2 regions of the Paenibacillus physcomitrellae genome follow, and region 1 is predicted to be linked to the other one. Evidence: riboswitches for the same ligand, from Rfam matches in the RefSeq annotation. Region 1 holds a riboswitch; the other holds the start of a gene.
What was found. A riboswitch is a leader RNA that binds a small molecule or an ion and turns the genes downstream of it on or off. The one in region 1 is predicted to bind FMN.

Region 1 (10,844 bases):
TGACGCCAGCCGGATAAGAGCCGCAAAGTATCGCCAGATCAACCGCAGCTTCTGTATGGCCGGCTCGCCGCAATACGCCGCCTTTTTTGGCAATCAGCGGAAACATATGTCCGGGTTTGCGAAAATCCTCCGCTTTGGCTTCCGGGTTCATCAAGCCTTTAACGGTCTGGGAACGCTCGAAAGCGGAAATACCCGTTGTTGTATCCTTGTAATCGACCGAGACTGTGAAGTTGGTACCGTGGTAATCAGTGTTATGTGCAACCATAGGCGTGAGTTCCAGCTCTTCCGCTCTTTCCTGCGTAATAGGCACACAAACCAGTCCTCTTGCCTGGGTAATCATGAAATTGATGACATCAGGCGTGGCCATCTCGGCAAGCGCAACCAGATCGCCTTCATTTTCGCGGTCTTCATCGTCTACCACGATAATTGGTTTGCCTTTCTTTAACTCTTCAAGCGCTTCTTCTATGGAATCGAGCTCAATGGGTTCCAATTTTACCAACTCCCCTTCTTAAACAAATCCGTTATCGGCAAGAAAATTTAAATCCAGCCCTTTCGATCCTGCCACAGCCGACTGATCGGCCGGGCTTTTATAAAACAGCAAACGTTCCACATATTTGCCCAAAATATCACATTCCAGATTAACGCTGTCCCCCGGTTTCCTGGTGCCGAGCGCCGTCTGTGCCAGCGTATGAGGGATGATCGAAACGCTGAAACGATCCTCGTTCAATGCAGCTATGGTCAAGCTTGTGCCATCCACCGTAATCGAACCTTGGGCTACCATATACCTTAACAAATCACTGTGGACCGGTCTGATCGTATAAACAACTGCATTATAGTCACGCTGGACATCCACAATAATCCCTGTTCCATCCACATGACCCTGCACGATATGCCCGCCAAAGCGGCCTCCTGCGGACATCGCTCTTTCCAGATTCAGCTTCTGCCCGGCAGTCAGCTTGGAAAGGTTAGTATGTTTGTACGTTTGGGGCATAACATCAACGTTAAAGGAGGAGGCCGTCATGCTGGTCACTGTCAGACAAACGCCGTTAACCGCGATGCTGTCTCCGAGCCCCATGTCCTCCATGATCGTATGAGCTTCAATGCCCAGCACCATCGCTTCGCCGCTGCGGCTTACGGATTTCAGACGCCCCACTTCCTCTACCAATCCAGTAAACAAGGTTTATCCCTCCCAGCTTGGTGTTCCTGTAATCAAAAGATCATTCCCGGCCGGTGTGACTTGCAAATTCGATAATGTGATTGCATCATTCATCATGTCCGGACCGATAAAGCCGAAACTGTCCTTGCCTCCGCTGCCGATCAGCTTAGGAGCGAGGAACAGCTGAACTTCGTCTATCATTTTCTCCGCAAGGAACGATCCGCTTATCGCCCCCCCGCCCTCCACCAGTATGGACGGGATTCCAGACACCGCTAGCTGTTTTAGACCGGCTTGCAGATCCACCCGCTCCCCTTCTCCGCAGGGAATGATCCGGATTCCTTTGGCTTCAAGGAGCTGCTGCTTTGCCGGATTCCCGTGATCCACGGTCGTTAAAATAATCGTGTCCTGATCTCCTTCTTCTCCTGCCTGAAGCACTTTCGCTTCCTCGGGGATCCGAAGTTTGGAATCAACGATAATCCGGATCGGAGAAAGCCCCGGTACAGGCAGCCGGGTGGTTAAAGAGGGATTATCAGCGATAACCGTGTTCACTCCGACCAGAATAGCCGCATGCTGATGACGCATCGTATGAACAATTTGACGTGCGGCATCCCCTGTAACCCATTTACTGTCGCCTGTACGCGTCGCAATTTTGCCATCCAGCGTGCTGGCTGCTTTGAGGGTGATAAAGGGAAGTCCCGTAGTAATAAACTTGATGAATTTCCTGTTTAACTGCCTGGCTTCTGCTTCCATAACGCCGGTCTCCACCGTGATGCCGGCTTCCCTTAACATGGCGATTCCCCTGCCTGAAACTTGGGGATTCGGGTCCTCGAAGGCCACTACAACGCGGGATACCCCAGCTTCGATCAGCCTCTTGCTGCAGGGCGGGGTCGCCCCATAATGGCTGCACGGCTCAAGCGTCACATAAACGGTGCTTCCAGCTGCCCGTTCTCCCGCCATATGCAGCGCGTGAACTTCCGCATGCCCTTCGCCCCGCTTCAAATGTGCGCCCATGCCGACTACCGCGCCCTCCCGGACGACCACGGAGCCGACAACCGGATTAACGCCTGTCTGTCCCTGTGTATGCCTGGCCATATCAAGCGCAAGCGCCATATAGAACTCATCGCTCATGGGCTGTAAATTTACATCTCCGGAAGCTGTCCACTGCATGTCCTTAATTTCCTCCTTTCCCGTTTTCTTCATCCTTCAGCCCTAAAAACGCAAAAAACCCGGCCAAAGGCCGGGGCAATAGGAGAATATTCGATACCAAATAAACCAACGTCAAGCTGCCGGACAGACAAATAAGGGTTGGCCCCCCCTCAAACGAACTGCTGATTCTGCTGGTAATCAAGAATTATCCTGTCACCAGCATCACGAAACAGAACGAGTGAATTTGCCGTTCAAAGCTCATCATCGATCATCAAAGAAACCTGCACCATGCTAATTATTAGCAGCAAGCTTCCGTATCTCCTTCTCCCATCCAGACTATACTGTCGGTCCCGGAATTTCACCGGCTCAGCCGCAGCCCCGTTTTACGAACAAAACGGATGGCACGCGGGTCACGGACTAAGGCGCTGCGCTGACTGATCGTCAGGCTGGCCATCACCGTCGGTCGGGATTTTCACCCTGCCCCGAAGGATACGTTTATTAAATTGTCAGTTCAAGTTCTGACACTGCAGAGCAGCGCCTAACTTGCTTGCAATGGTAGCACTTATTGGCAGGCAATGCAATACGCAAATTCACAAGCCGCAGTAATAGCTGGCTGCTCCAAGCTTTGGCATAACGCAAAAAAAGCCTGGGCTCATCTATGCCAGACTAAATTTTGCTCATTCTATTCTTTACACTTCGTAAACTTCTACGGACTCCATGCGGTCGCGTCCTTGGAAAGCATCTACTTGCTCCATGCCGCTGACAACTTTACCGAATACGGTATGCTGGCCGTCAAGATGCGGCTGCGCTTCGTAGCAAATATAGAACTGGCTTCCGCCTGTGTTGCGTCCGGCATGAGCCATAGCCAGGGAACCACGTTCGTGTTTGTTTGGATTGATTTCGCAGTTGATGGTATAACCGGGTCCGCCGGTGCCTGTTCCGTTCGGGCAACCGCCTTGAGCTACAAAACCTGGGATAACGCGGTGAAAGACAAGGCCGTTGTAGAAGCCGGAGTTTGCCAATTTTTCAAAGTTTGCTACCGTATTCGGTGCGTCTTTATCGAACAGGTCAAGAATAACTTCTCCACCGTTCGCCAGTTTGATTCTTGCTTGTTTAGCCATGAGAGTTTAAGCTCCTTCCAAATTATGTTTCAATGTACAACATGTCCAGTTTACTATGAAAAGAATAGGAGTGCAAAGGAGCCTTGCAAAAAAGCAAATCAAAAAGACGGGTCGCCCCGTCTCATTGTCCGCCTTATTTCAGTGAATGCTGTTTGAAGATCCGTTCCGGAATCAAATCGTTAGCGATAATATCGTTTAACGATTCCCGTTTTACGACCAGATGACTCTCTCCATCCTTGACGAATACAACAGCCGGACGCGGAATCCGGTTATAATTACTGGCCATGGAGTAGTTATAAGCCCCAGTTGAAGCTACAGCCAGCAAATCGCCGGATTTGGATTCCGGCAGCTTCAGATCCCAAATGAGCATATCCCCGCTTTCGCAGCATTTCCCGGCAATAGAAACCGTTTCAGATGCCGCTTCACTGGCACGATTCGCAAGCATGGCTTCATATTTGGAATCATACAAAGCCGGACGGGGATTATCGGTCATTCCGCCGTCAACCGACACGTATTTGCGGACGCCTGGGATATCTTTACTGGAACCAATTGTGTAAAGCGTAGTCCCCGCATCACCGACAATGCTGCGGCCCGGTTCAATCCACACTTCAGGCAGCTGGTCGTAAACGCCGGAGAAGTGGTGTTTCACTGCATCCGTAATTGCCTTCACATAAACGGAAGCATGCAGCGGTGTATCTTCTTCGGTATAACGGATGCCAAAACCGCCGCCAAGATTGATTACCTTAAAAATAAAATCGAGCTCGCGCTTCACCTTTACTGCAAATTCGGATACACGTTCGGCGGCGACCTTGAAGCCTTCCACTTCAAAGATCTGCGAACCGATATGCGAATGAAGACCTAGCAGGTTCAGCTGAGGAAGTCCGATGGCCGTCTTCACCGCTTCATAAGCCGCTCCGTTCGCTAGATCAAAACCAAATTTGGAATCGGTTTGGCCCGTCGAAATATATTCATGCGTATGTGCTTCTACTCCAGGAGTGATACGCAGCAGCACGTTAACTTTTACTCCTTTATCAGCTGCAAGGGCGTTCAGCAGATGCAGCTCGTCGAAATTGTCAGCCACAAAGCAGCCGATCCTTGCGTCGATCGCCATCTGAATTTCATCAGGCGTTTTGTTATTGCCGTGGAAATGAATACGCTGCGCCGGAAAACCAGCCTTCAAAGCCGTATACAATTCCCCCTCCGAGACGACGTCGAGGCTCATCCCCTCTTCTTCCACCAACCGGCACATAGCCATCGTGCAGAAGGCCTTGCTTGCAAAGGCGACCTGGAAAGCCAAACCCGATTGCCGGAAAGCTTCCGTAAACTCCCGCGCGCGCGCGCGGATCAGCGTTTCGTCCATTATATACAGCGGTGTTCCGTATTGTTCCTTTAGTTCTACAGTATCACAGCCGCCGATCTCCAAATGACCTTTGGCATTGATTGTGCTGGTACCATGTAAATACATTCAGGCAGCCTCCGATTTTCCGATTTGCAATCAGTATATCAGTTAATTGCAATTTGGAAAAATGGATTTTTGCACATTTCATTTATACTTTATGGACAGGCGTCCACCGTCTGTTTAATCCTTGCTGATCCGGCTGCGGTCACGCGGTTTGTTGAAGGACGGGCGTGATTTGGCATACATCACCGGCATACGGAGCACAACGGCGGCCATTGCCTTTGCATTAAATGGTATAAACGGCCAGAGGTAGGAAGAGTTAAGCGAACGGTGCAGCGTTAGCAGGATGATGAAGAGGGTCACCCCTGCAACAAAACCCGGAATTCCAAATATAGCAACCGTCACGAGCAGAAACAGGCGCACCAGACGATTGGCCAGCCCCAGCTCATAACTTGGGGTAGCAAACATCCCGATAGCGGCAACCGCCATATACAGCACCACTTCGTTCACGAACAAACCGGTCTTGACCGCAATATCACCGACCAGGATAGCCGCAATCAAGCCCATGGCAGAGGCCAGCGGCGTCGGCGTATGAACAGCAGCCATGCGCATCAGGTCAACCCCGAATTCAACCAGAAGAAACTGAGCAATAAGCGGGATTTTGGCCTGAGCTTGCGGGCCTATAAACGATAAGGCCGGTGGCTTGATCTCCGGATGCACGACGACCAGCAGCCAAAGCGGCAGTAAAAATAATGAAGCGATGATCCCGAAGAAACGGATCCAGCGTAAATAAGTGCCCATAAACGCTGTCTGCCGGTTCTCCTCTGCATGCTGGCACAAATCAAAAAAGGTCGTAGGCAAAATCATTACGCTCGGCGAAGTATCTACAAATACGACGACCCTGCCTTCCAGCAGATGAGAGGCAACGGTATCCGGTCGTTCTGAATATCTAACCAGCGGATAAGGATTCCAGCCTTTATGGATAATAGCTTCCTCCAGCTGTTTATCTGCGAGAGGAATGCCTTCGATATCAACGCTGCTGATCTTCTTCTTGAGCTCCTCCACCTGCACTTTATCGACGATATCATCAATATAGGCGATTGAAACATCCATCTCTGTACGCCGGCCGACCTTCATAATTTCAAAGGTTAAACCAGGATCCCTGAGCCGGCGCCTGACCAGACTGACATTCGTCAGCAGCGTTTCGGTAAAGCCGTCCCTCGCTCCACGGACCACTCTTTCCAGGGAAGGTTCCTCGGGATTCCTCACCGGATAAGAACGCGTATCCATTAGAATCGCCGTATCCTCGCCTTCCAGGAACAACACGCTCATGCCGGATAAAGCCTGTGTAATACATTCGCTTAATTTGTCGGTCGTTGTAACCTGCATATGAGGAATATATTCTTCAAAAAAAGCTTTGACCGCACTCCCGGATACCGAATCAGGCGTCAAATAGGTCAGCCTTTTCATAATCTCAACAAGGATATTGTCTTTCACAAACGTGGTAATGAGGAAGAAAGCCGCTCTTCGGCCGGCAAAGGTCATCTCCCGAAAATCAACGTCAAAGCTTTCTCCAAGACCAACGACCTGTTCCAGCGTTTTCTTGGTTGTGAGCAGTTTACGGCTGATATTATCGCTGTGTTGCCAATACAATACCGATTCCTGGATGGAATCCGAGGCTTCGTTTTCTTTTTTACGGGAGTCAACCTCTCCGCTTCCAGGTGTTCTTCCACTGCCGGATTCCTCGGAGCCGTGTCCCGGATCAAAATCAGGGATAAACTCAATGGTCCCTTGTTCTGAATGCTTGGATGATTCCATGTCCGAATAACGATCAGTCATTGCTCAATTACCTCCTGCCTAAATCTGTTCAGAAACTTGTCGCGGGTTAGGGATGATAGATAAACCAATCGTAGAAGGAACCGGCGACTTTACCAAATACCATGGCAAGCAGCAGCAGAAACAGATACCGCTGAAGCCGCACCCTCTTGGCTAAAATCGGCAGCACATTAAGCACTTCCGTCAAAGCGGCTGCCAGCATGCCTACAAAAATACCATTAAACAATCCCACCAAGGCGGGCACCGGCTTCCAAGCGATATAGAACTTCCAGTTCCAAAAGTCGGCAAAAGTGCCGAACAGGGAACCCGCGATCATGGCTCCCTCATACCAATGGACCCTGGGATAAGTCCGGGTGAGCTGAGCCAGCCTTGGAACGATGTCAAGAACGACAAACAAGGCGACCACGCCGGCCCCGACTGCCGTTCCTCCAGCCAGCCCCAGGAAGGCCAGACAGACCGTCTGGACGATTTGCGGTACCATCATAGGCCATCCCCTCCCCTGGTCTCTTTTTCCTTCCCAATCCCCGCCTCTTCCCTCGTTGTCAGCTTGCTTTCCTTACGGTGAATCTTTTTGTACTCTTCGGTAATTACATAATGGTCCATATTCTCCTGATACAGAAACATTTCAACCTCAAGCGGGGTAGGCTCCTCGTTCCATTTTTTTCGAAACAGATGATTAAAGAAGAGGATCATGCCCAGTCCTATGCCGAGCGAATAAGTAGTTTGAAACAGATAGGGATGGTCATCGTGCCTTCCCGTAATCATCTCAACGATATGGACGATGACCTCTGGCATGCTTACATCGGCATGGAAATTCATGATGGTTAGCATGGAGCCGAAGAACAGCAGCAGCCAGACTGCAATAAAGAGCAGGATCGAAGGATTGTTCTCCCGTCCGCTGATCTCCACAAGGGTATGGGGTTCCCCGATGTATTCAATCAGGAGCTCCGGAAACGCTTCGCGGATCACCTGAATCACCCTCATCATATCGATGACAATCCGGTTGCCATCCTGTTTGACAGGCTGTTTGACGACTAGCTGCTTTAATTTCTCCTCACAGGAAGCGGGAGCCAGAATCTGGGCAATGTCTCCAAGGAGAATCCGTGTCCCGTTCATCAGCTTTACATGTTTTCTCAGCCGGATATAGACCAATTCGGTTTCCTTCCCTTGACCCATTCTTGATCACCTCTTGCCTGCCTAATTGTCCCTAGTATGCCAACCCTTTGCTGACTTTACTCTTGTCCGGGAAAAATAAAACAGCGCCGCTCAAAGCCGGTTGAACCGGTCTTGAGCGGCGCTGCAGTTCGTAAATGATGCGGAATTCTTAGGCAACAGCGCTTATTGGCGACAAGCGTTTTATTGGGCGATCTGATCCCGGATATTCTGAAGAATCTTCTTCTCCAGCCTGGAAACCTGCACCTGGGAGATACCCAACCTGCTGGCCACCTCGGACTGCGTCTGATCCCGGTAATACCTCAGGTAGACAATCAGCCTTTCCCTTTCCGTCAGCCCGTCCAGCGCTTCATGAAGCGCCAGCTTGTCAAACCAGCGCTCCTGGGACTCGTCGGCAATCTGATCGATCAGCGTGATCGGGTCCCCTTCGTTCTCAAATACAGTCTCATGTATGGAGGTTGGAGGTTTGTTGGCCTCCTGGGCAAATACGACGTCCTCCGGTGATACTCCAAGCTCCTGCGCTACTTCCTTAATGGTTGGCAGACGGCCAAGCGTTTTGGACAGCTCGTCTTTCTTCTTCCGGACTTTGTTGGCCATTTCCTTCAGCGAGCGGCTCACCTTCAGCGTTCCGTCGTCCCTGAGAAAGCGCTGGATTTCTCCGATAATCATCGGTACGGCATAGGTGGAGAACTTCACATCATAACTGAGGTCAAATTTGTCCACGGATTTCAGCAGCCCGATGCATCCGATCTGGAACAAGTCTTCCGGTTCGTAGCCGCGGTTCATAAACCGCTGCACTACGGACCAAACAAGACGTATGTTGCAGTTCACCAGCGTATCCCGTGCCAGCGTGTCGCCCGACTGGCTGAGGGCGATCAGCCTCTTCACTTCCGAGTCATCCAAATATTCCCTCGGAGTTTGTTTCAGATCAGCGTCCATAGGGCATCACCTTAGTTATACAAAGCTTTCTTGGATTCGATCCTCTTCTTCATCCGGATCTTGGTACCCTGCCCCATTTCGCTGGTGACGCCAAACTCGTCCATAAAGTTCTCCATGATGGTAAATCCCATCCCAGAACGCTCCAGCTCCGGCTTCGACGTGTAAAGAGGCTGCTGGGCCAGTTCCAGATCCTCGATACCGCGTCCTTTATCTTCGATTGTCAGCATAATCGTATCTTCTTCAATTTCGGCCGTGATCGTAATGATCCCGTTTGGATCACTGTCGTAGCCGTGAATAATGCAGTTCGTTACGGCTTCGGATACGACCGTCTTGAGGTCGGTAATTTCGTCCATCGTCGGATCAAGCTGAGAAACAAATGCAGCTACAGTGACGCGGGCAAAAGATTCGTTCTCGGACTTGGCGGCAAACTGCAACGTCATAAAATTACGGCTGCTTTCGCTCATAACGCTACCTCCAATTCCGTAAGTGCTTCTTCTTCCGTGGCATAAATCGGCATGATCTTAAACAAACCGGACATTTCAAACAACCGGTACACAGGCGTATTCACATGGCATACGGCCATTTGACCACCCTTTTGCTTAATCAGCTTATATCGGCCCAGAATAACGCCAAGACCAGAACTGTCCATGAATTGAAGGGACTCCAGGCTGAGCACCAGGTGCCGGCAGCGCCCGCGTGCGATTTCCTCATCCAACTGCAGGCGAACTCCGTCGGCCGCATGGTGATCAAGTTCACCGCTGAGCCGGACGATCAGTGTATCCCTGCGTGTTTCCAATTCCACATTCACCTTCATGTCTGTTCACTCTCCTCCCTGTCATGAACACTCATTTCTACAAGGCAAAAGGTCATTCCTGCCCGCCGACAAAACTAGAAGAAAACTCCGATCAATCTACAAAAAACAGGCGTGACGTGGTCCGTTTAAACAGCTTCCACCAGCCGGCCTTTTGAATATCAGCAGGTGCGGTCAACTCAAATTCCTTGAGCACCTTGTCTCCCTGGTACACTACCAGCTTGCCGACCGGCTGACCGGCCTTGATCGGTGCTTTAATTGAATCCGGAACAACCACTTTGTGTGTAATGCCTTCCGGGGAGGCCCCTTTTCTCACAAGGATGTTATAGGATTTGTCCGCCGGGATTTCCAGAACCGCCTGCTGGCCTTTAGCTACCTTCACCCGTCCGATAACTTCCCCGCTCTTGAAGAGAGGCTGCATCGCAAATTGCGAAAAGGCATAGTCGAACATAGCGGAAACTTCCGCATTCCGCGTCTTCGTATTCGGCTCACCGAGTACAACCGCAATCAAACGCAGCCCGTCCCGCTTTGCAGTAGCCGTCAAACAGAATTTGGCTTCAGAGGTATAACCGGTCTTCAGACCGTCGGCTCCGCTGTAGAAACGAACCAGCTTGTTTGTGTTGACGAGCCAGAACGGTTTTTCGCTGTCTTTGCGCAAATAATCCTGATAAGCGCCGGTATATTTGGTCATGTATTCATGCTTGAGCAGTTCCCGGCTCATGATGGCAATGTCATAAGCGGAGGAGTAATGATCGGCTGTCGGAAGACCGTTTGGATTAGAAAAATGAGTATCCTTCAGTCCCAGCTCCTTGGCTTTGTCGTTCATCATTTTCACAAAACCGGCTTCGGTGCCGCCAATGTGCTCCGCAATCGCTACAGAAGCGTCATTCCCCGAGGCCATGGCGATGCCTTTCAGCATATCTTCGACCGTCATTTCCTCTCCAGGCTCAAGAAAGATCTGCGAACCGCCCATGGAAGCGGCGTTTTCACTTGTTTTGACTTTATCAGTCAGCTTTAAAGTGCCTTTGTCCAGTGCTTCAGCCGTAAGCAGCATCGTCATGACTTTGGTAATGCTGGCAGGAGGAAGCTTCTTATGGCTGTCCTTCTCAAAAATAACCGTGCCCGTATCGGCATCCATCAGAACAGCCGAAGCGGCATTGGCGCCAAGGCCTGCCGTGGCAGGATCCTGAGTAGGCGAACCGGCCGGAGCCGCATTGCCAGGCGTAGCCATTCCGGCGAATAAGCAGAACGCGAGCGTACAAA
Region 2 (10,844 bases), 1.2 Mb from region 1:
GCAGGCCCAGCTTCATGCGCTGCAGAGCCAGATCAATCCACATTTCCTGTTTAATGCGCTGGAGACGATACGGATGCGGAGTTTACTCAAGAAAGAGGCGGAAACAGCTAAAATCATTCACAATATGGCGAAAATATTCCGCAAATCCTTGACTTGGGGCCGGGATCTTGTATTTGTGCGTGAGGAGCTGGAATTGATCCACTGCTTCCTTGAGATCCAGAAATACCGGTTTGGAGACAAGCTCGAATACGAGGTGGACATTGACGAAGCGGCCTACGGGTGCCTGATTCCGAAAATGACCATTTTACCGTTTGTCGAAAATGCCAGCATCCATGGTATAGAGCCGCTGAAGGAAGGCGGACGGATTACGCTGCGCATCTGGCTGGAGGACGCCAAACTGATTGCCGAAGTCAAGGACAACGGTGCAGGGATTGGACAGGACCAGCTGGCCGAAATCAGGCATTCGCTGGCCAATGAGGAAGCGATAGGTGAGCATATCGGCATCCGCAACGCTTATTATCGGCTGAAGCTCAATTATCGGGAGCAATTGTATTTCATGCTCAATAGCTCGACTGACGAAGGCACAAACGTACGGATTGAACTGCCGGACGTACAGGAAGAGGTGCTGAAGGAGGCGGTCGATTGAAGCCGTGTACGACGATTGGGGAAATAAAGGATTGAGCAAGAGACTGACTAAACAACCGAGCAAACATCTAAGGTTTTCAAAGTACAGTATAAAGTTTGTCGGGTTATCAGAATATCCCCTGTTCTTTACAATGAAAGTGCTTACAAAAAAGAATGAGCGAAAGGGGATAAAGACATTCATGGTCAGAAAGAAGCTTGCAATGTTAGGTTTAACCCTTCTAATGACGGCTTCCTTGACTGCCTGCGGCGGAGGAGGAAACAGCGGGAAGAACAACGCCTCCTCGGCAGAGCCTTCCGGAAATGCCAGTGCCTCTAACTCGGCAAGCAACACGGCTCAGGAGGATAAGACGCCGGTAACCTTTACTTATTTTAATGCCAACTCCCAGGTACCTGACATTGACTCCAACAAGACTGAAATTGGCAAGAAGCTGGAGGAGCAAACAGGTGTCAACTTTAAGCTGCAGTTCCCGGTAGGGGATGTGAACACCAAAATTGGCACGATGATTGCGAGCGGCGATTATCCGGACGTACTCGCTCCGGATACGGCGATTGACAAGATTTTGGAAGCCAAGGCTTTTATCCCGTTAAACGACCTGATCGAGCAATACGGTCCCAACATTAAAAGGGTATATGGCCCTTATTTCAACCAGATGAAGCAGGCGGACGGCAACATTTATTTCCTTCCGTTTTCCGCAGTCGTAGGCGATTACCTGCCTGCACCGACAATTGGTCAGGGAGCATTTTTTATTCAGCGCCGTGTCCTGAAAGAGTTCGGTTATCCTAAAATCAAAACACTGGATGAATATTTTGATTTAATCAAGAAATACAATGACGCACATAAAAGTGAAGGCCTCACAGGCTTTACCTCGCTTACTTACGACTGGCGGACGATGGGGATTTTTAATGCACCTATGCATCTTGCCGGCTACCCGAACGACGGGGACGTGACCGTGGATATGGCGACACATAAATCGAATGTCTATGCGGACGACGATTCCACCAAGAATTGGCTCAAGAAACTGAACGAAATCAACAACGAAGGTCTTTACGACAAGTCTTCTTTCGTCAATAACTATGACCAGTATCTGGCCAAAGTTTCATCCGGCAAAGTGCTCGGCTTCTTCGATTACGAATGGGAAGTGGACCAGGCGATTCAAAACATCCGCAAAACCGGCAATGACGACCTGGATTACATGCCTCTGCCGATCGTATTCGATCAAAATACAAAAGATCAGTATCTCGATCCTAACTCCTTTGTTGATAATCGTGGTGTAGGTATCACGACGAGCGCCAAAGATCCGGTTCGAATTATCAAGTTTTTCGATAACATGCTGAAGGAAGAGAATCAAATTATGATTCAGTGGGGCTTCAAAGGTGAAACCTACGAAGTGAACGATCAAGGCCGATTCTATCTGACTCCAGAGCAAATCGAAGCGCGCAAGGATAATGCGACTAATCAGAAGGTAGGTTTTACTTACTTTAACTACAGCTGGCCGATGTATGGTACAGCTTCTACACTTAGTGACGGCAATGCTTACGCGGTTAATAGCCAGCCAGAAGTTGCTCAGGCTTCTTTTACGGAAGGCGATCGGAATATTCTTGAAAAATACGGCGTTAGAACGTTCTCTGAGCTGTTTGCAGCTCCAGACGATCGACCTTGGTACCCTGCCTGGAGTATTTCTATCGAACAGGGTTCTCCTGCGGAAATATTTCAGCAGAAGTCCAAAGACGTTAAACTCAAATATTTCCCGAAACTTGTGCTTGCCAAACCGGATCAGTTTGATGCGATCTGGGATGAATATCTTAAGGAATTCGGCAAATTGGACGTAAAAGGTTTTGAGAGCACCATGGATGAACTGATCGCGGCCAAAATCGCCAAAGTAACGGGCGGTGCAAATTAATCCTTTAGCTCGTTTCACTTCTCATGCGGCGGCAGCAAACGAAAGAAAGGGCTTGGCTTCGGCCGGGCCCTGCCTTTCGAACTGCTAGGAGGCTTCTTGAACAGGCCCCCAGGCCAGCCGGTTTGATGAGGATGAGGCTGCAGATTAGCATGCGATCGAGGAGGAGAGAAGCCATGGATAATCAAACTGCCGCTCCAGCGGCCGGTACTCCGGCAGTGCCGAAACCTAACAACCCTAAACCTAAGGGAGCCAAACGATTCTTTAAGCTGCTCCTCAAGCAGAAGGCGCTGATTTTCATGTCCGTGCCTTTTGTCATCTGGATTTTTGTGTTCAAATATCTTCCATTATGGGGCTGGACCATCGCTTTCCAGCATTACCGGCCCAATCTCAGCATGTTTCAGCAGGAATGGGTAGGCTTGTCGCAGTTCAAATTTCTGTTCTCCGACGATGCCTTCATTCGGGTCATGCGCAATACGGTGGCTATGGCTGTCATCAAGCTGGTTCTTGGATTCGTTACCGCTATAACGCTTGCCATACTGCTTAATGAGCTGCGTATTATTTTCTTCAAACGGTTTGTCCAGACGATCAGTTACCTGCCGCATTTTATTTCCTGGGTCGTGGCGGCGAACCTGATTTCGACCGCGTTGTCTATAGACGGCGACGGAATTATCAACAAAGTGCTGGTGGGGCTGCATATTATCCATGAGCCTATAATGTGGCTTGGAATTGGCCCTTATTTCTGGGGAATTCTCGGAATTTCCGAGGTTTGGAAGGATGTCGGCTGGAATACGATCGTATACCTGGCTGCCATGACAATGATTGATCCATCGCAGTACGAAGCTGCAGAGATTGACGGAGCGAACCGATTCCAGCGAATTCTGCGGGTTACGCTTCCCGGTCTGAAGCCGGTCATTATCATTTTGCTGATCATGAACCTGGGCAACATTCTGGAAACGGGATTTGAACCACAGTATTTGATGGGCAACGGCATGAATGCGGAATACTCCGAGAACCTGGAGATCTTTGTACTGAAATACGGGATCTCAATGGGCAACTTCTCGCTCGCCACGGCAGCCGGCATGTTCAAGACGGTGGTCAGCTTTATTCTTCTGTTCTCTGCCAATGCAATGGCCAAACGAATGGGCGAGGAAAGATTGTTCTAGGAAGGGAGGAGTACGCCGATGGCTCAGACAACGTCTGTTAAAAAAGTGTATAAACGGTTTCGCTCACCAAGCGACCTTATTTTTGATACATTGAATGTCTTATTTTTGGTCGGGTTGGCAGTTATTACGCTGTACCCGTTCATCAACACGCTCGCCGTATCACTGAATGATGCGAGTGATTCCATTCGCGGCGGCATCTTCTTGTGGCCGCGCCAGTTCAGCCTGGAAAGCTATCAATACGTATTTAAAGAAGCCACGATTTTTCATGCTACATTGATTTCGATTCTGCGCACCGTGCTCGGTACGGTAATCACTGTATTTGCTTCGGCTATGGTCGCTTATACGATCAGCCGTCCGGAATTTGTCCTGCGCAAGTTCGTGACGATTATGTTCGTACTAACGATGTATCTCAACGGCGGGCTGATCCCCAACTATTTGCTGGTCCGGGATTTACATCTGATCGGCAGCTTCTGGGTCTATATCGTACCTGGTATTATTGGCGTATTTAATATGATCGTCATCCGGTCGTTTATCGAAGGGCTGCCGGAAGGGATTATCGAATCGGCCCGAATAGATGGGGCGGGGGATTTCCGTACCTTTATGCAGATCGTGCTGCCGCTGTCGCTGCCCGCGTTGGCAACCGTGGCTTTGTTCACAGGGGTTTACCAATGGAATTCCTGGTTTGATGTGTTCCTGTACAACTCTCAGGTGCCGAACCTGAGCACTTTGCAGTATGAGCTGATGCGGATGCTGGCGAACTCGAATTCCAACTCCTCGATGACCTCGTCTTCCGCTTTTGCCAACAGCAGCAATAGCAATGCCAACTTTGTGACGCCGACCTCGATCCGGGCAACGATGACGATCGTGGCCAGCGTGCCGATGATCATCGTTTACCCGTTCCTGCAGAAGTATTTTGTCAAAGGCATGACGCTTGGCGGGGTGAAAGGGTAATCGCAGTAAACACAAAAATAGCCGGCTGCCGAAGTTTCATCGGCGGCCGGCTATTTATACTTTTAAGCTTGTTGTTCTTTCAAGCTTTGCTGACGGGAGATGGCGAACAAGACCAGCCAAATCAGTAGGAAGCCCGTTAACTGGACGAGCGTAATCCGCTGATTGTAAACGATCCAGTTAATGATGACGCTGACCATCGGAAAGCTGAGCTCCGCCAAAGTAGCGATAGAAGCTTTGGTGTTCTGCAGTCCTTTATAATACAGCAGCAAGCTGAGCAGACCAGGCAGTACCGCCTGCAGAACAATATTAATGACAATACCGGCTACTGCTCCTTTGTCAGAAGGAATGTTCCAGGCGTCACCTTGGTTTAAGGTGATGATAAACAGCAGCGGCAAAGCCAGGATAAACCGGAGGGAAGTGACGGTTTCATATTCCATTTTCCCTACCATTAATCGGCCCATTACGGTTGAGCCTCCCCATAAAGCAGCGGCGCCCAAGGACAGCAGGCTTCCGACTTCAACAAATTCACTGACATGGCTGAAAGGAACATGAAGTCCAAAGGTAAGCAAATAAGTCCCGAACAAAGCCAGCAGAAACAGAGGTCCAAATCTCTTTGGAAGTGTCTCTTTCAAGAGAACTCTGGCAAGAATAATGGCAAACAGCGGCTGCAGTTTCTGAAGGAGCAGAACCGAGTTAAAGTTAACGGCTGTCGCCAAAGCCTGCGTGAACAAAATCGTAGCCAGCGCAGAGCCACCCCAAGAGATAAACAGCAGAGCCCCGATATGACGTACTTTCAGGCCTTTCATTTCAGAGCGGTGCGCCCATAGAACCGGAGCTGCGAACAGGAACAGAATGAGATGCTCCAGCAGAACGATCTGTGAGGAAGTCAGATACTTTGACAGCAGAATCCGGAAAATCGGATCGACGCCCCAGAGGGCGGCTCCCAGAACGACCAGCCAAAAGCCCGTTCTGACACCGCGTCCACTGCGGATTGGTAATGCTTGATCAATACTAGACATAATAGCCTCCTGCGGATCTTAAAAAAGGAAAACCCCCGGTCGCCGACAGGCAAACGGGGGTGATCAAATAAGCATGTATGAGCACGGAAAACAAACCATGCCAAACATGATTATAGATGATCTTCTTCCATCCGGACTTTACCGTCGGCCTTGGAATTGCACCAAGTCAGTCGCTGCCGCCAGTTTGGCAGCAGCGAGTCGCGGGCTGAGCTCTGCAAGAGAGCATCACCGCCGGTTAGGAATTTCACCTTACCCCGAAGATCCTTAATAAATTTTTGTTGTATAATAAATTGATTTAAATATACACGAAATAAAAAACGGAATATGTCAACTATATCATTGACAGGTTTAAATGCAAGCTATTTCTTAAAGTTCCCGGCCAATCCAGTCTGAAAGCTGCTGAACAGCCGTTTCGTTTCGGCGGTAGTAGGTCCATTGACCACAACGTTTGGCTTCAAGCAAACCTGCGCGCTGCAGCATAGACAAGTATTGTGAAGTTGTCGACTGCGAAAGACCAGCTTTATCCTGAATAGATCCTACGCAAATGCCACCTTTGAAATCCAAGGCTTGTAAATGGGCGGATTGGGCGGGAAAATGCTGCTCAGGATGCTTCAGCCACTGCAGCATCTGCAGCCGTGTCTCATTAGAGAGAGCTTTAAAGATTAATGTATAGTCCATAAATCCATTATATCGGTCTTTATCGATATGTCAATTCGGGTAGGCACGGAACTTTGAGGCAGTATTGTAAGCCGATTAATAAGCAGAGAAATTAATGAGAAGTAAGAAAAGAAACCCGGCATGCGCCGGGTTTCTTTTCTGCCTGATTCGAGACGATGCAGGCGCGGTATTTAAATCTTGAAGACCTGAATGGTTTTCTGCAGCTGGAACACGGCTTGGGTCATCGCTTCCGTTTCACGGGCTACATTTTCAATAGAAGATATTTGTTCATTCATGGCTGCGGACACCTGCTCGGTACCTGCGGCGGATTCCTCGGTTATGGCAGAAATATTCTGAATGGACGAGGAGATTTTATGGGATGCTTCCAGCATCGATTCGCTTTCCTCACTAAAGACGGCGATTTGTTGAGAAATATAAGCAACACTGTCGACAATCTGGGCAAAAATTTGTTCGGCTTCGTGGATCATTTCATTTTGCATCCGCACGATTTCTTCATTGGTATGTATATTAACGGTTGCCTGTTTGACATCTTGCTCGATGCTCTTCACCAGCTCAAATACTTTCTGGGTCGACGTAGTGGATTCTTCGGCCAGCTTTCGAACCTCTTGGGCGACAACAGCAAATCCTCGGCCGTGTTCGCCGGCCCGGGCGGCTTCAATGGAAGCGTTAAGCGACAGCAGGTTGGTTTGTTCGGCAAGCTCGGAAATGGTTTTGGTAATCAAAGTAATGCCTTTGGCATTTTTCGATAATTTTTCGATCGACTGCGCAACATGACTCGTAGCCTCCACATTTCGTTTCATGCCTTCCGCCTGCTTTTCGACGGACTGGCGCCCGGCTTCAACAAGCTGGAGGGTATGAGAGGAACGCTGGTTCATCTCCCGGGTAGAGGTGGTATAGTTGCCAACTTTAGCTTCGATAGACTGAATGGATTCCATCATATCGCCGACATCTTCGGAGATTTGGCTGGCACCAACTGCCAGTTCACTGGAGGACTTCGCGACCTGGTTCATTACCGTCTTCAGTTCCTGATGTTTATCGGACAATCCATTGCTGGTATCCATGACCTGACGTGAAATGGCTGTAACATCGCCGAGCAGCTTCTTGAGCTTGTCCGTCATGCTGTTAAAGGTTCTGCTGACATCACCCATTGTGCCAGATTCCGGGACAGTTGCAGTAAAATCGCCTTTAGCAATACGTGCTGTAACATTGGCGATATTGTCAAACGTCGAGGAAAGCGTTTTCTCAAATAACCGTGATAATGGATAGGTTAGTGCGGACAGCACGACAACCAGGATAATGCCAAGCAGCCAGTGCCCCGTAAAAATCAGCGCAAGTAGAAAAGGAACAGAGAAAAGAACAGCGACAGCAAAGAAACCGGTTACAATTTTCTGTGACATGGATAGCTTCTGGAACCAGGACATAGAACGAAGAACCCCCTTATAAAGATAGATATATTTTCCTATATTATACACTCGCGTGTTCCTTTGGTCTATGCTATTTAAACGCTGATAAAGAATGAAAGAGATGGTAAAGAGACTGAAACAGAGCTTGTTTTTCTGAAAAATGCATTGACTTTTGAATTAAAAAGAGTTTTAATATTTCGTGTGCGAAATGTTAAAGAAGCTAAATATTCGGGAAGGAAAGGAATATGTGTTTGGAACAAGGTAGCCAACTTCACGAGCTGGTTCAAGGATTTCGTGAATTAAAGAGAACCTTTCACCAGGTCGTATCTAAACAAGCCGAGAAGATGGGCATCACGGGCATCCAGTTTTACGTGTTGGCCGCACTTCGAGAGCAGCCCGAAATGAGCATGTCCGATTTAGCCGAGCGGGTCCATTTGGGGAACAGCACGCTAAGCGGCGTCATTGACCGTATGGAGAAAGCTGGTTATGTGGAACGTAAGCGTTCCGAGCTGGACCGCAGGACGGTCACTTTGCATTTGACGGATAAAGGAAGGGAGATTGAGAGACAAACCAACCTTTTGTATCAGAAGGCAATGGGCAGGATCAGCGAGATTCCACAGGAAGAGATTACCCAATTAATAAGAACGTTTCGTTCTATTATAAATTTATTTGAAACAGAGAAAGAAGGAGAATAGAACACAATGAACGCAACACAACCTAGTGGAGCTTCGGTTCCGGTACTGAAGAAGGGGCCCATTGTTGCTGCGATTCTGATTGCAGCTTTTGTGGCATTATTGAACCAAACCTTGATGAACGTAGCTTTACCTCAAATGATGGGCGATCTTGGAGTGGGTGCAACTACCATCCAATGGCTTACTACCGGCTTTATGCTGGTAAACGGTGTTCTCGTTCCTTTGAGTGCTTATTTGGTACAGAGATTTACAACAAGACAACTGTTCTTAACGGCAACCATATTATTCTCAATAGGTACACTGATATGTGCCTTAGGCAGTGACTTCTCGATGGTCATGATCGGCCGTGTTGTTCAGGCTCTTGGCGCCGGTATTCTGCTGCCGCTGATGAACGTGATTTTCTTGACGATTTTCCCGATTGAGAAACGCGGTCAAGCGATGGGAATGATGGGCGTAGCGATGATCTTTGCGCCTGCTATTGGACCTACTTTGTCCGGTTGGATTATTGAACATCATTCCTGGCACGTCCTTTTCTGGATTATCCTTCCACTCGGAGTGATCTCGATCATTTTGGGTCTGTTATTCATGAAAAATGTTTTGCCAAACTCCAAAGCTAAACTGGAATATTTGTCCGTTATTCTTTCTACGTTGGGCTTTGGCGGCATTTTGTACGGCTTTAGTGAAGCCGGCAGCAATGGCTGGGATTCCGCTGAAGTTATTGTAAGCATCGTCGTAGGTGCTGTATCTTTGATCCTGTTTGTATGGCGCCAGTTTGTGGCTGAGAAGCCGCTGCTGGAAGTGCGTGTCTTCAAATACAACATGTATTCCTTGACTACAGTGATTAACGTTATCGTAACGATGGCGATGTATGCAGGCATGATTCTCCTGCCGATTTACCTGCAGACGATCCGCGGTTTCTCACCGCTGGAATCCGGTTTGCTGCTCCTGCCAGGCTCGATTTTGATGGGGATTATGTCCCCGATCACCGGTATTATTTTCGATAAAATTGGTGCGAGATGGCTGGTTGTTATCGGTCTGATCATTACCGCGATTACAACTTATGAATTCAGTGATTTGACGGCTAACACGACTTATGGACATCTGATCTTTGTTTATACCGCCCGTATGTTCGGTATGTCCATGATCATGATGCCAGTACAAACGGCGGGTCTGAATCAGTTGCCAGCCAAGATGAATGCGCACGGTGCGGCTATGTCCAACACGCTGCGAACCATTGCGGGTGCGCTGGGTACAGCCTTCCTGGTAACGATTATGAATAGCAGAGCCACAGATCGCGGAACTGAGTTGATCAAAGCCAGCGGCTTGAACCCTCAGGATGCAGCTAATGCTGATGCTATTAACAAGCTGACTCAAGATGCAACGATCTACGGTATCGACCAGGCATTTATTGTAGCTACCTGGATTACGGTCGCTGCTCTGGTGCTTGCATTCTTCATTAAGAGAGTTAATGTTAACAAGGAATCGACGCCGCTTGAAACAAAAACGGTAGCAGCGCCTTCCAAAGGCTAAACGGAATAACAGAAAGATTAAATGGATTTAACAAAACAAACAGCCGGCACAGGATTTCTCCTGGCCGGCTGTTTGTTTTTGCTTGTTCATAGAATAAATGCAGGATTCAAAGGATTGTAGGAATTATAAGAATTAGTTGCCTGTCTCTGCTTCCAGATAACGTTTAATAAATTCCAGCGTTTTGTCTGACAGTTCGGTGCCGCCGCGGATACCCGCGATCATGTCGGTTTTGCCCAGCGCCAGGTTGGCGGAGAGAGGACTTCCCGACAGGTCAATGCCGTAAATATGCGAGGAGGTATCTTCTTCGGTCTTCTGCTCCAAAGCGGCTTCGCCGGTGAGCAGCGGCTTTAATTCTTCGTTCGCGTAGTCATCAAGATCTTGCAGGGCTCCGCCTTGAGCGAGCCAGGCGAACGTCGATTTGTCCATGATATAGAGATCCGGTTTCTCGGTCATAACTTCGATTTGTGCTTTCTGCTGCAAGGCCATTCCCATTTGTCCGGTATCCGGATTATCCAAAGGAAGATAACTCACATGGGCGGATACTCTTTTCCAGTCCGGGAAGGGAGCGAGTATGGATTGCTCTAAAGCTTCGTTGGCTTTACTGTCGTCCGGCAACATGAAATTACCGATAAACATGATCGAGAGATCGATCGGAGGAAGACTCGCCAGTCTTTCCTGTTCTTGCCTATGATTGACGTAAGTCGTTATACCGAAGATGATAACGATGACCGCAAGAAGTGACAACCAGATTTTAGTTCGGTGCAGCCGGAGGAAATCATCCGTTTTCTCAGCGGTCCCGGCCCATCTTCCCCACTTGCGGAATCGCTCCTGCCGTTTCTGTTCAATGACCTTGTTATCTTCG

Region 2: linked by a shared signal. The riboswitch ahead of CBE73_RS00070 (DMT family transporter) and the one ahead of ribD (bifunctional diaminohydroxyphosphoribosylaminopyrimidine deaminase/5-amino-6-(5-phosphoribosylamino)uracil reductase RibD) in region 1 are both predicted to bind FMN.

What each region holds. Positions count from the first base shown of each region.
Region 1 is NZ_CP022584.1:1,196,751-1,207,594, forward strand. Features, by position in the region: gene CBE73_RS05495 (bifunctional 3,4-dihydroxy-2-butanone-4-phosphate synthase/GTP cyclohydrolase II) at 1-490, opposite strand, end outside; gene ribE (riboflavin synthase) at 509-1,177, opposite strand; gene ribD (bifunctional diaminohydroxyphosphoribosylaminopyrimidine deaminase/5-amino-6-(5-phosphoribosylamino)uracil reductase RibD) at 1,181-2,323, opposite strand; FMN riboswitch at 2,618-2,796, opposite strand; gene CBE73_RS05510 (peptidylprolyl isomerase) at 2,992-3,423, opposite strand; gene lysA (diaminopimelate decarboxylase) at 3,557-4,888, opposite strand; gene CBE73_RS05520 (spore germination protein) at 5,003-6,661, opposite strand; gene CBE73_RS05525 (stage V sporulation protein AB) at 6,708-7,139, opposite strand; gene CBE73_RS05530 (stage V sporulation protein AA) at 7,139-7,834, opposite strand; gene sigF (RNA polymerase sporulation sigma factor SigF) at 8,015-8,770, opposite strand; gene spoIIAB (anti-sigma F factor) at 8,782-9,234, opposite strand; gene spoIIAA (anti-sigma F factor antagonist) at 9,231-9,584, opposite strand; gene CBE73_RS05550 (D-alanyl-D-alanine carboxypeptidase family protein) at 9,676-10,844, opposite strand, start outside.
Region 2 is NZ_CP022584.1:7,650-18,493, forward strand. Features, by position in the region: gene CBE73_RS00050 (cache domain-containing sensor histidine kinase) at 1-646, shown strand, start outside; gene CBE73_RS00055 (ABC transporter substrate-binding protein) at 825-2,546, shown strand; gene CBE73_RS00060 (ABC transporter permease) at 2,720-3,709, shown strand; gene CBE73_RS00065 (carbohydrate ABC transporter permease) at 3,728-4,660, shown strand; gene CBE73_RS00070 (DMT family transporter) at 4,723-5,679, opposite strand; FMN riboswitch at 5,795-5,945, opposite strand; gene CBE73_RS00075 (ArsR/SmtB family transcription factor) at 6,046-6,357, opposite strand; gene CBE73_RS00080 (methyl-accepting chemotaxis protein) at 6,528-7,778, opposite strand; gene CBE73_RS00085 (MarR family winged helix-turn-helix transcriptional regulator) at 8,012-8,455, shown strand; gene CBE73_RS00090 (DHA2 family efflux MFS transporter permease subunit) at 8,462-9,982, shown strand; gene CBE73_RS00095 (extracellular solute-binding protein) at 10,115-10,844, opposite strand, start outside.